Linked DNA regions of Cupriavidus taiwanensis LMG 19424. The protein of the gene in region 2 interacts with the protein of the main gene of each other region in a pairwise test. Links are inferred from orthologs where the notes say so. Each region holds a gene or a part of one and is shown on either strand. Other genes may lie near its edges.

Region 1 (5,553 bases), on a different replicon or contig from region 2:
GGCTGGGTCTCCGACGCGCGCGGCTATCGCTACGACGCGGTCGATCCGCTGAGCGGACAGGCGTGGCCCGACATGCCGGCGAGTTTCCGAGAGCTGGCCGCCAGCGCGGCGGAGCAGGCGGGTTTTGCCGGCTTTGCGCCGGATGCCTGCCTGATCAACCGCTATGTGCCGGGCACCCGCCTGTCGCTGCACCAGGACCGCGACGAGCGCGATTTCACCGCGCCCATCGTCTCGGTGTCGCTGGGGCTGCCGGCGGTGTTTCTGTTCGGCGGCATGCGCCGTGCCGACAAGCCGCAGCGGATACGGCTGGCGCATGGCGACGTGGTGGTGTGGGGCGGGCCGTCGCGGCTGGCGTTCCACGGCGTGGCGCCGCTGGCCGATGGCGATCATCCGCTGCTGGGGCCGCTGCGCATCAACCTGACGTTCCGCAAGGCGCGATAGGCGCGCTAGCCGCCTGCCCCGGCCTTGGCACTTTGGCGGGGGTTTTCTACAGTCAATGGACTGTCCCGAACGCCACCGTGCAAAGGCCCTTCCCATGCATCTCGACGGCTCCTGCCATTGCGGCGCGGTCCACTTCTCGCTCGAGTCCGATTCGCCCTGCCCATACATGCATTGCCATTGCTCGATCTGCCGCAAGACGGCGGGTGGTGGCGGCTATGCCATCAACATCGGCGGCGATGCCGCCACGCTGCGCGTGCGCGGGCGCAAGCACCTGGGCGTCTACCGCGCCGTGCTGCGCGAGCCCGGCAAGCGCGCGCGGCGCTCGCCGGCGCAGCGGCATTTCTGCGTGAAGTGCGGCAGCGCGCTGTGGTTGTGGGATCCGCGCTGGCCCGAGATGCTGTATCCGCACGCCTCGGCCATCGACACGCCGCTGCCGCGCCCGCCGGAGGTGGTGGAGGCCTCGCTGGATTCCGTAGCGCCGTGGGTAGACGTGCCGCGCGGCAAGGGCCATGTCCGCTGCGACACATGGCCGGAGGAATCGCTGGCCGACTGGCACAAGCGGCACGGCCTGCTGTCGCGCTGAATGGCGGGCGGGCGCGACAGGAACGGTTTCGTTCAAGCCGCGCGCACGCCGCCGACATCCCTCAGGCGGGCAGGAAACCTTCGACGGTCAGGTAGCGCTCGCCGGTGTCGTAGTTGAAGCCCAGCACGCGCGCGTTGGCCGGCAGTTCCGGCAGCTTCTGCGCGATCGCCGCCAGCGTGGCGCCCGACGAGATCCCGACCAGGATGCCTTCCTCGCGCGCGCAGCGGCGCGCCATCTCGCGCGCGGGCTCGGCGTCGACCTGGATCACGCCGTCGAGCAGCGCGGTGTCGAGGTTCTTCGGGATAAAGCCCGCGCCAATGCCCTGGATCGGGTGCGGCGCCGGCGCGCCGCCGGAGATCACCGGCGACGCCACCGGCTCGACGCCGAACACTTTCAGCTGCGGCCATTTTTCCTTCAGCACCCGAGCGCATCCGGTCAGGTGGCCGCCGGTGCCGACGCCGGTGATGAGTGCGTCGAGTCCCTCGGGGAAATCGTTCAGGATTTCCTGCGCGGTGGTGCGCGCATGCACGTCGGCGTTGGCCGGGTTCTCGAACTGCTGCGGCATCCACGCGCCCGGTGTGGCGGCGACCAGTTCCTCGGCGCGCGCGATCGCGCCCTTCATGCCCTTCTCGCGCGGGGTCAGGTCGAAGGTGGCGCCATAGGCCAGCATCAGGCGGCGGCGCTCGACCGACATGCTGTCCGGCATCACCAGCACCAGCTTGTAGCCCTTGACCGCGGCCACCATGGCCAGGCCGATGCCGGTGTTGCCCGAGGTCGGCTCGATGATGGTGCCGCCGGGCTTGAGCACGCCGCGGCGTTCGGCGTCCTCCACCATCGCCAGCGCGATGCGGTCCTTGATCGAAGCGCCCGGGTTGCTGCGCTCGGACTTGATCCAGACCTCGTGGCCGTTGCCGAACAGCCGGTTGATGCGGATATGCGGGGTATTGCCGATCGTCTGCAGGATGTTCTGGACCTTCATCGTGTTCTCCGTGGCGGGTGCGATGCAGCGGGCCTGTCGGGCCCGGCAGCGCAGGATCGAATGACCCCGCCGATTTTAGTGCAAAGCGCCGCCCGGGCCGCTCGCGTATGATGGAGGCCGCCGCGCCTTGCCCCCGCTTCTGTCTGAATCCTGCCTGAAATCCCCCGCATTTCCCCCTGCCCTGATGCCTGACCACCTGCTGCTGTCTTCCCTGCTGATCTTCGGACTTGGTGGTTTGCTCGGCGCGGTGGGCGGGCTGTTCGGCATCGGCGGCGGGCTGATCGCGATTCCGGCGCTGGGCCTGCTGTTCGGCATGGACCAGCAGCTGGCACAGGGCACCGCGCTGGTGATGATCGCGCCCAACGTGCTGATCGGCTTCTGGCAATACCGCAAGCGGGCCGACATTGCGCTGCGCACGGCGGTCGTGCTGGGCTTGTCCGCGGTGCTGGCGACGTGGCTGTCGGCGCGCACGGCCACCGCGATGGACGCGCAGTTGCTGCGGCGGATCTTCGCGCTCTTCATGATCGGCATGGCGCTGTACTTCCTGTGGCGGCTGCTGCCGGGGCGCGCGGTGACGGCGCCGCAGGCGCGCGTCTCGGCACGCTGGATCCCGATGGTGGGCGTGGTCGGCGGCTTGTTCTCGGGCTTCTTCAGCGTGGGCGGCGGCGTGGTGGCCGCGCCGGCGCTGGTCGGCCTGTTCGGGCTGCGCCAGGCCGCGGCGCAAGGCCTGGCACTGGCGCTGGTGACGCCCGGCGCGGTGGTGGCGCTGGCCACCTATGCCCATGCCGGCCAGGTCGACTGGGCCAGCGGCATTCCGCTGTCGCTGGGCGGCATGCTGACCATCTCATGGGGCGTGGCGCTGGCGCACCGGATGCCCGAGCGCCGCCTGCGCGCGTTGTTTGCGGTGTGCCTGATCGCCACCGCGGTGGTGATGCTGGTGCGCGGCTGAAGCGGCGAAGCCTGCAAATCCTGCGAAGCTCGCGCGCGGCGCGCCTACTTGCGCAGCACCAGGCAGAAGTTGTTGGCCGGCATCGGCACCGGCTCGTCGCAGCGCAGCCCCTGCGCAGTACCCAGCGCGATCACTGCCTCCATGTCGCGCACGCCCCAGTCGGGGTCGGTGGCGCGCAGCTGCGCGTCGAAGGCGGCGTTGCTGGGGGCGGTATGCGCGCCGCCGCGGCGATACGGGCCGTACAGGAACAGCACGCCGCCGGGGCCCAGCAGCTTGCCGGCACCCGCGAACAGCGCCTCGGCCGCGGCCCACGGGGCGATATGGATCATGTTGATGCAGACCACCGCGGCGGCGGCGTCGATGCCCCACGGCTGGCGGCAGACATCCAGCGCCAGCGGCGCGCGCACATTGGCCACGCCCGCGTGCGCGATCCACGCGGCAATCGACGCGCGCGCTGCCGCGTCCGGGTCGCTCGGCTGCCAGATGATGCCGGGCAGCGCCGCGGCAAAGTGCACGGCGTGCTGGCCGGTGCCGCTGGCGATTTCGAGCACCGTGCCGCTGGCGGGCAATACCTGGCGCAGCACGGCGAGGATGGGCTCGCGGTTGCGCTCGGTGGCAGGCGCCATGCGGCGCGCATCGGGGTCGTGGGTCTGGCCGGTCATGATGGCATGCGCAGGCGGAAGCTGGGGAACGGGCCTAGCGTAGCAGAAATGGCGCGCGGCCTGCGGCCGCGCGCCGGTCAGCCAATCAGCCTGGCGTGCACGGGAACGCCTGCGCCACCGACGGCCGCAGCGCCGCCGTGGTCGGGCTTTCGTCGCCGCTCACCAGCGTGTTGTCGGTGAACTTGCAGCCATAGGCCGGGCTGGCCACGGTGGCGGCGTCCAGCACTTCGTCGCCGGCCGGTTTCACCCCGTTCTGCTCCCAGTTGACCATGTCGTCGAAGGCCCTGGCCTGTTCGGCCACGGTGAAATCGCAATGGCTCACGCCGCGGATGGCGCGCTGCACCAGCCATTGCGCGGTGCCGTTGGCATCGGCGCGGCGCTTGTAGATCTGCTCCATGCTGAACGGCACGTACATGTCGCCCAGCGTATGCAGCGTCACCACCGGCACGCTGATGCGCGCATTGGTCCTGGGTATCCAGCGCAGGCCGTCGCTGCGCGCGCGGTTGGCCTCGGCGCTGCCGGTGACGCGGAAGATGCCGGCGTTGAACGACTGCTCCGCCACGGATTGCGCCGGGTCGTTGTCGAACTGGAAGGTGATGCCGGTGGTGTTGACCACGTTCTGGGTCAGGATGCCGTTGACCGAGCCGTCCTGGCCGAAGGTGCTCCACACCGCATCCTGCAACCCCTGCGCGCCCGGGCCGCCGAAGCCCCAGTCGAACAGCGGCCGCTGCCCGCCGGTCAGGTTGCGCACGATCGCCTTGAGGGTGTCGCCCTGCGCCGTGGTCTGGCCGGGGTAGGTGGTGAACAGCGCCGCACGCACCGCCGGCGCGATCTGGGCCCAGTTGGCCGCGGGCCACGCCGTCACCGGATAGCCGGCCTGCTGCTGCGCGGCGGTCTGGTAGGCGCCGAAGTAATTGAACAGCTCGGTATCGCCGAGCACGCCGCACATCGGCACTGCGCCGTGGTAGCGCACCTTGTGGTTGGCGGCCTGGATGTTCTCTTCATCCACCGCCGCGGCCGAGATATGGCCGCCCATCGAATGGCCGACGATGTAGAGGCGCGACGGGGCCGCCAGCGTGCGCCCGTTTTGCGCGGCAATGCGCGTGAAGGCCAGCGCCAGCGCATTGGTGTCTTCCAGGCCGGCGCGCACGTCATAGTAGTTCTTGGCATAGCTGGACGCGGCCCACGCGTAGCCGTTGGCCAGCAGGTGACGGCGGATGCTCGGCATGGTCACCGACAGTGCCGCGCCGGTGCCGGCATAGCCGTGGGCGTACATCACCAGCCGGCCGTTCCAGTTCTTCGGCACCTCGATGCGGTAGCCGGCGCCATCCTGCACGCCCCACCAGCGGTCGGCCTCAGGCGCGCCGGCCAGCGCCGCGAACGGCAGCGTGGCGGCATCCATGGTGAAGGTGCGGTCGTCCTGCGGGCGCTTTTCTTCGGCCTGCGGCGGCGGGGTCTGCGCCGGTTCGTCGTCATCGCCGCCGCAGCCATACAGCAGCGTGGCGGCGAGGCACAGCATCGCGGCTTTCCCGACAGCTCGTTTCATGCCTGGTCTCCATTGTTATGCGGATCTTGTTGTCCTGGGCGAATGGCGCGCCGCCGGCGAAGTGCCGTGGCGGACGCCCCCACCACTGTAGGACACGGCAGCGCAAGCCGCATGGAGGTCGTCCTCGACACGCTGGGGCCGTTGCAACGGATGCGGGTTAGCCCCGACTCGCCTGAACCGGGGCCGCGTGTTAACAGACCACGCTCAGATGAGCGATGGCCGTGAATGCAAAACGGCGGGCCGAGGGCCCGCCGTTGTCATCACCGCACGCGGCCGTGCGTCAGGCCTTGGCCAGCCTGACGCCGGTCGGGTCGCCGGTCAGGTAGCCGACCGCCGCGCCGAAACGGTCCTTGTAGTTGGCGCGCACCAGCGGATCGAGCTGCGCCTTCACCT
Region 2 (7,563 bases):
GCCGCCACTGGCGCAATGCCGTCGCGCCCCATATCTTACCGGAAGGCAGTGCGCGAGTCGGCGACGCGGCCCGGCGCGCCGGCGCGCATGGAAGCCGCGCATGGAGCCCGCGCATGGAGCCCGCGCATGGCCCCGCACACCTGGCCGCCGCGGCACCGCCTTCGTGCCGCACTTGCCGCTTTGCTAGAATGCCGCGGAGTATAACGGACCCGTCCTCAATGAGCCTGCCGCTGCCCTCCCCGTTTTTTGCTGTCCACGCCGCCACCGCTGCACGCATGCGCCGGCGCGGATCTCGCACCGTCGTGCCGCTGCTGGCGCTGGCCGCGGCGCTGGCAGGCCCCGCGTCCGCGCAGAACGGCCCGCTGTCGCTGGCGGTGCCGACCTCGCCGGTCGGCGGCATCCAGTCGACCGACCCGGGCATGGGCGAGGCCCAGCAAGCCGCCAATGCGCGCCGCTACGAGGACGCCATCAAGGGCTTCGACCGCGTGCTTGCCACCAATCCGCGCAATGCGCAGGCCCGCTTCCAGCGGGCCTGGGCGCTGGCCCAGGCGGGCCGCGAGGACGAAGCGATCCAGGCCTTCAGCGAGATGGCGCAGGACTTTCCCGAACTGCCCGAGCCGCACAACAACCTGGCACTGCTTTATGCCAAGCGCGGCGACCTGAAGCGCGCCGAAGCCGAACTGCTGCTGGCCACCGAGGTCAAGCCGGCCTTCGCGGTCGGCTACACCAACCTGGGCGACGTCTACCGCCGCCTGGCCGAGCAGGCCTACACCGAGGCCCTGCGCCGCAATCCGGGCGATGCCCGCGCCAGCGCCGGCCTGCGCCAACTGGCCCCGGCCTCCGCCGTGGCAGCGCCACCGAAGCCGGCCGCGCCAGCGGCCACCGGCCGCAAGGCGGCGCCGGGCGGACGCCAGTCTCCGGCCAGCGCCCCGGCGGCGAACTGACCCTCCATCCGCTGGCCCGGCGCGCCATGCCCGGGCCGTGTCCATCCCGACTTACCGGAGTTCCATTCATGATCCGTTCCCGTCGCATCCTGCTGGCCGGCCTGGCCGCCGGCACCCTGGCGCTGTCTTCGTTCAGCGCGCTGGCCCAGCAGAAGGCCGCCGAGCGCGTCCAGTTCGTCACCAGCGCCGGCAAGTTCACGGTCGAGCTCTATCCCGAGGCAGCGCCCAAGACCGTCGCGAACTTCCTGGAATATGTGAAGAGCGGCTTCTACAGTGGCACCATCTTCCACCGCGTGATCAACGGCTTCATGGTGCAGGGCGGCGGCTTTGACCGCGACATGAAGGAAAAGCCCACGCGCGCGCCGATCCCGCTGGAAGCCCGCAACGGCCTCAAGAACAAGGCCGGCACGGTTGCCATGGCGCGCACCAGCAACCCGGACTCGGCCACCGCGCAGTTCTTCGTCAATGTGGTGGATAATCCGAATCTCGACTACCCGCAGCCGGACGGCAATGGCTATGCCGTCTTCGGCAAGGTGGTGGAAGGCATGGACACGATCGACAAGATCAAGTCCGTGCCGACCACGGCCTACGGCCCGATGCGCAACGTGCCGGCCGCGCCGATCGTGATCGAGTCGGCCACCGTCGTCAAATAATTACCGAACAGAGGAAACCGCCATGTCCAAGGTACAGCTCCAGACCAACAAGGGTGTGATCACCCTGGAACTCGACGCCGAGAAGGCCCCGAAAACGGTTGAGAACTTCCTGTCGTATGTCCGCAAGGGCCACTACGACAACACCATCTTCCACCGCGTGATCAAGAACTTCATGATCCAGGGCGGCGGCTTCGAACCCGGCATGAAGCAGAAGGACACCGACGCCCCGATCGAGAACGAAGCCGGCAACGGCCTGAAGAACGACCGCTACACCGTGGCGATGGCGCGCACCAATGCGCCGCACTCGGCCACCGCGCAGTTCTTCATCAACGTGGTCGACAACGACTTCCTCAACTTTTCGTCGCCGACCCCGCAGGGCTTCGGCTATGCCGTGTTCGGCAAGGTCGTCGACGGCACCGACGTGGTCGAGCAGATCAAGGGCGTGCGTACCGGCAGCTCGGGCTTCCACCAGGACGTGCCGCTGGAAGACGTCGTGATCGAGAAGGCCGTCGTCGTCGAATAAGCCGATGCCTGCCGATTGCGGTACCGTGCGCGCGCGCGTGCCGGCCTTTTTTTCCCGACACCACGCATGACCGCAATCTCCCACACGCCGGTGGCCGGTCCCCTCGAGGTACAGGCGCCGGCGTGGTTCATTTCCGACCTGCATCTGACGCCCGGCATGCCGCGCACGCTAGCGGCCTTCGAGCGCACGCTCGAGCGCGCCGCAGCGCAGGCGCGCACGCTGTTCATCCTGGGCGACTTCTTTGAATTCTGGGTCGGCGACGAAGAAACCGACGCGCCGTTCGCGCAACGCGTGGCGCTGGCGCTGCGCACACTGTCCGCGCGCGGCGTGGCGGTGTACCTGATGCACGGCAACCGCGACTTCCTGCTGGGCCGCCGCTTTGCCGGCGCCGCGGGCGCCACGCTGCTGCCCGACCCCACCTTGATCGATTGCGCCGGCCAGCGCGTCGTGCTGAGCCACGGCGACATGCTGTGCATCGACGACGAACGCTACAACCGCTTTCGCCGCTGGACCCGCAAGCGCTGGGTGCAGCGCGTGTTCCTGGCGCTGCCGCTGCGCGCTCGCCTGGCGGTGGCCCGCAAGCTGCGCGCGGACAGCGAAGGCAACCGCGCCAGGCAACGCAGCGCCGGCGCGGCGGTGCCGGTGGTCTATGGGGATGTGGCCCCAGCGGCGGCGGCCGAGTTGCTCGGCGCCGCCGGCGCGTCGCTGCTGATCCATGGCCATACCCATCGCCCTGCCCGCCACGAAGACGGTGCAGGCGTGCGCTGGGTGCTGACCGACTGGGACCTGGATGGCGCGCATCCGCGCGCCGCGGTGCTGCAGCTGGACCGTGACGGTTTCCGGCTGCTGCCGCAGACCGACTGAGCGGCACCGCGGGCCAGCGGCGCAGCCCGTGCCGGCACGCCGTTATTTCATCAGCTTGCGCAGCTCGCTGGCATCGAACGGATCGTTCGGCGTGTTCTCCAGGTGTTCGCCAAGCCGGTCGAGCGCGGCCAGCACGGCCTCGATGCGGTCATGCTGGAGCGCGGCATTGTCGATCAGGCTCTTGAGCGCCAGCGACACCGGGTCGTCGGCGTTGGGCGTGATGCCGTAGGCCGAGAACTCCTGCTTGGCACCCTGCTGCACCGACGGCGCATCCGGCAGGATGATGCGGGCCGGGATGCCGACCGCGGTCGCGCCTGGCGGCACCGGCTTGAGCACCACCGCATTGGAGCCCACGCGCGCGCCGTCGCCCACCACGAACCCGCCCAGCACCTTGGCGCCGGCGCTGACCACCACGCCGGCCCCGAGGGTCGGATGCCGTTTCTGGCCCTTGTACAGCGACGTGCCGCCCAGCGTCACGCCCTGGTAGATGGTGCAGTCGTCGCCGATCTGCGCGGTTTCGCCGATGACCACGCCCATGCCGTGGTCGATGAACACGCGCCGGCCCAGCGTCGCCGCGGGATGGATCTCGATGCCGGTAAAAAAGCGCGACCAGTGCGAAATCCAGCGGCCCAGCCAGTGAAGCCCCGCGCGCCAGCATGCGTGCGCCAGCCGGTGCAGCAGCACCGCGTGCAGGCCCGGGTAGCAGGTCAGGACTTCGAGGCGGCTGCGCGCGGCGGGATCGCGCAGCATGATCGTGTCGATATCTTCCTTCAGGCGAGAGAACATCTTGGTCGTGTCGTGGTGCCGCGCCGTGCGCCGCGCCACGCGGGCCTGGGCCCGGGGCAGGGTCGCCGGCGCGGTCGGGGGCCGGTGAAGAGGATCAGGAGTGTAAGGGATTTGCCGGCCCGCCCTGCGGCACCGGCATTTGGCCCCTGATCCGCCAGGGACATTGCTGCGATGCTGCGATCAACATCGACCGGGCATGCGCGAGCCCGCGGCGGCGGGACATCCGGCCACGCCGCATCGGCATGCACCGTCCTGGTCCCACATCGCATCGCTACGGGTTGCTGCCACAGTCCTTTGCTCCTGTCACCGGTCGGCTTGCGGGCCAGACGGGTTCTGCGCGGCAATCAGCATGTGCTTGGCGATGCCGCGCAGGATGTTCACTTCCTCGCGCTCGAGGCCGCTGCGCGCCAGCAGGCGGCGCAGCCGGGTCATCAGCTTGCGGGGGTTGGACGGATCGAGAAATCCGATCGCCTCCAGCCCGGTCTGCAGGTGGCCGAACATGGCCTCGACCTGTTCCGCCGTGGCCGGCTCGCCAGCATAGCCGATATTGGCGCCCGCGTCCGGGGCGGCGTCCAGCAGCGTCAGCCGCATCTCGTAGGCGACCAGCTGCACCGCCTGCGCCAGGTTCAGCGAGGCATAGGCGGGATTGGCGGGGATATGGGTCACGGCGTTGCAGCGCTCCACCACCTCGTTGGGCAGGCCGTAGCGCTCGTTGCCGAACACGAACGCCACGTCGCCGCTGCCGCCCAGCGTCTGGCGCGCCCGCGCGGCGGCGGCACGCGGCAGCAGCCGCGGCGGCCCGAACTCGCGCTGGCGCGCGGTCATGGCGACGGTCAGCGCGGCCCCGGCCAGGGCCGCGTCCACCCCGTCGACGATCACCGCGGCGGCCAGCACGTCGTCGGCGCCGCTGGCCATGGCCACGGCATCGGGATGCCGCAGCACCTCCGGCTCGCGTGGCGACACCAGCACCAGGCTGCCGAAGCCCATGGTCTTGATGGCCCGCGCCACCGAGCCCACGTTGCCGGGATGGCTGGTTTCCACCAGCACGAAGCGCACGCGGCCGAAGGCGTCGCCGCCGTCGGGTGGCATGGCGGTCTGGCTCGTATCAATTGCCGGGTTCATATACAATTCGGGGTTCTTCTTTGGCGCGGCGCCAGGTTTATCCTTGCCCGCGAGGCGTTCTCGACACATCTACAGGGCGTCCCGCGGCAAGGCCATTCAGTCCAGGCGACGTCCCACGTTCTTCTACAATCCGTTGTGTTGTCAGCTGCCCATGAGCGGGCGTGCGGCGCTTTGGCGCCCCGCCGCATCGTGGCCGGCCTGGAGAGATTCATGCATCCGATGCTCAATATCGCCATCAAGGCGGCCCGCAAGGCGGGATCCATCATCAACCGCGCGTCGCTCGACGTCGATCTGGTGCGCGTCTCGCGCAAGCAACACAACGATTTCGTTACCGAGGTGGACCGCGCCGCTGAAGCCGCGATCATCGAGGTCCTGCGCACCGCCTACCCGGAACACGGCATTCTAGCGGAAGAGTCCGGCCAGTCCTGGGCCGAAGACGAAGCCGGCCATGAATACACCTGGGTGATCGACCCGCTCGACGGCACCACCAACTTCATCCACGGCTTCCCGCAATACGCGGTCTCGATCGCCCAGCTGCACCGCGGCACGCCGGTGCAGGCGGTGGTCTATGACCCGACCCGCGACGAACTGTTCACCGCCACCAAGGGCGCCGGCGCCTTCCTGAACAACCGCCGCATCCGCGTCACCCGCCGCGACAAGCTGGCCGACTGCCTGATCGGCACCGGCTTCCCGTTCCGCGACCTGGAAGGCGTGGACGAGTACCTCGAGATCTTCGCGCTGATGACGCGCAGCTGCGCCGGCCTGCGTCGCCCGGGCGCCGCGGCGCTGGACCTGGCCTACGTGGCCTGCGGCCGCCTCGACGGCTTCTTCGAGCGCGGCCTGCAGCCGTGGGACATGGCCGCCGGCATGCTGCTGATCACCGAATCGGGCGGGCTGGTGGGCAACTATGCCGGCGAGCCGCGCCAGATGGAACAAGGCGAAGTGCTGGCCGGCAACCCCAAGGCCTTTGCCCAGATGGTGCGCCTGCTGTCGCCGTACTCGCTGGACAACGCCAAGCCCGCCTCGGCCTGAATCCCGCTGATGGCCTGAGCGGCCATGCCAGCCCGCCCGCCGCATTCCGGCGGGCGTTTGTTTTTACGGGGCCGCATGCACGTGCGTTGCCCAACGCGGCCTCGTCTCATTCCCCGGCGAGCCATGATCCTGGTCAAGGCCGCGCCGCCCTGCGCTCACCAGAATGAATCCATGCGCCACGCCATGTGCGCGCGGATCCAGCCACAGGAGAGCCAGCATGTTTCCCGAGTACCGCGACCAGATCAGCACCCTGAAGACCCAAGACGCGCACTTTGCGCGGCTGTTCCACCGCCACAATTCGCTCGATCAGGAAATCCACAACATGGAGCGCGGCCTGGTGCCGGCTTCCACGTTCGAAATCGAGCGGCTGAAAAAAGAGAAGCTGCTGCTCAAGGACCAGCTCTATCAAATCCTGCGCCGCACCGCCGCCTGACGGAGGCGCGCAGATGACCGACCCCAACCTCCAGACCTCGCGCACTCCGGGCGCGACACGGCCCCGCGCCACGGCCCGCGGCGATGTGCTGCCCACCCGCTCCGCGCTGTCGGCCCAGCGCAATGAAGTCGACAGCGCCGTCGAAGCCGCCGTGCAACTGGCGGCAGGCGGCATGCAGGACATCCTGGCCAGCCAGGCCGGCGATGGCACCGGCATGCTTGGCGCCATCCGCACGCTGCTCGACGGCCTGGCGCCGGACGAGGCCGCGCAATTGCGCAGCCTGATCCTCGAAGGCGATCCCGCCGCCTGGCAGGCTGGCCGCCAGCGCCACCCGGACGACGAACTGTCCGCCGGCTGGCGCGAAGGCGCCTACCCGTACCAGAACCTGATGTCGCGGCGCAATTACGAGAAGCAGAAGTACCGCCTGCAGGTGGAACTGCTCAAGTTCCAGGCCTGGGTGCGCGAGACCGGCCAGCGCGTGGTGATCCTGTTCGAAGGCCGCGACGCCGCCGGCAAGGGCGGTACCATCAAACGCTTCATGGAACACATGAACCCGCGCGGCGCCCGCGTGGTGGCGCTGGAAAAGCCTACCGAGGCCGAACGCGGGCAATGGTACTTCCAGCGCTACGTGCAGCACCTGCCGTCCGCGGGAGAGATCGTGCTGTTCGACCGCTCCTGGTACAACCGCGCCGGCGTCGAGCATGTGATGGGCTTTTGCTCGGCGCGCGAATACCAGGACTTCCTGCAGCAGGCGCCGGATTTCGAGCGGCACCTGGTGCGCAGCGGCATCCACCTGTTCAAGTTCTGGTTCTCGGTAAGCCAGAAGGAGCAGCGCCGGCGCTTCCGCGAGCGCGAGATCCATCCGCTCAAGCAATGGAAGCTCAGCCCGGTCGACGTGGCCTCGCTCGACAAATGGGACGACTACACCCGCGCCAAGGAGGCCATGTTCGCGCATACCGATACCGCCGATGCGCCATGGACGGTGATCCGCTCCGATTGCAAGAAGCGCGCGCGGCTCAATGCACTGCGCTACATCCTGTCGCGCTTCCCGTATGCCAACCGCGACACCACCGCCATCGGCCAGCCGGATCCGCTGATCGTCGGGCGCGCGCTGGCCAACTGAACGCGGCGCGGCAGCATAGGATGCCGCCCGCGCTCGCCCGCTTCGCGCCATTCGCCACACACAACATAAAAAGGACGCCATGT

Evidence for each region. The genes of interacting proteins can lie anywhere in the genome.
Region 1: the proteins of cysE (region 2) and cysK interact in binary tests that used the Escherichia coli proteins (3 or more experiments, as listed by UniProt). The link is inferred for Cupriavidus taiwanensis LMG 19424 from one-to-one orthologs.

The regions. Positions count from the first base shown.
Region 1 is NC_010530.1:2,329,083-2,334,635, forward strand. What follows is about bases 45-3,018. They hold cysK (cysteine synthase A), read right to left. Parts: upstream 2,004-3,018; coding sequence 1,086-2,003; downstream 45-1,085. Other genes in these bases: alkB (DNA oxidative demethylase AlkB), read left to right, coding at 45-441; RALTA_RS25930 (GFA family protein), read left to right, coding at 536-1,024; RALTA_RS25940 (sulfite exporter TauE/SafE family protein), read left to right, coding at 2,188-2,952; RALTA_RS25945 (DUF938 domain-containing protein), read right to left, coding at 2,997-3,018. In the rest of the region: more of alkB, read left to right, coding at 1-44; more of RALTA_RS25945, read right to left, coding at 3,019-3,614; RALTA_RS25950 (alpha/beta hydrolase family protein), read right to left, coding at 3,700-5,160; RALTA_RS25955 (PhoX family protein), read right to left, coding at 5,441-5,553.
Region 2 is NC_010528.1:1,222,409-1,229,971, reverse strand. The notes cover bases 1,899-4,702. They hold cysE (serine O-acetyltransferase), read right to left. Parts: upstream 3,771-4,702; coding sequence 3,027-3,770; downstream 1,899-3,026. Other genes in these bases: RALTA_RS05700 (RNA methyltransferase), read right to left, coding at 4,074-4,702; RALTA_RS05710 (UDP-2,3-diacylglucosamine diphosphatase), read left to right, coding at 2,187-2,984; RALTA_RS05715 (peptidylprolyl isomerase), read left to right, coding at 1,899-2,120. In the rest of the region: RALTA_RS05725 (tetratricopeptide repeat protein), read left to right, coding at 219-944; RALTA_RS05720 (peptidylprolyl isomerase), read left to right, coding at 1,013-1,597; more of RALTA_RS05715, read left to right, coding at 1,620-1,898; more of RALTA_RS05700, read right to left, coding at 4,703-4,892; RALTA_RS05695 (inositol monophosphatase family protein), read left to right, coding at 5,103-5,924; RALTA_RS05690 (YdcH family protein), read left to right, coding at 6,142-6,357; ppk2 (polyphosphate kinase 2), read left to right, coding at 6,371-7,480; RALTA_RS05680 (universal stress protein), read left to right, coding at 7,560-7,563.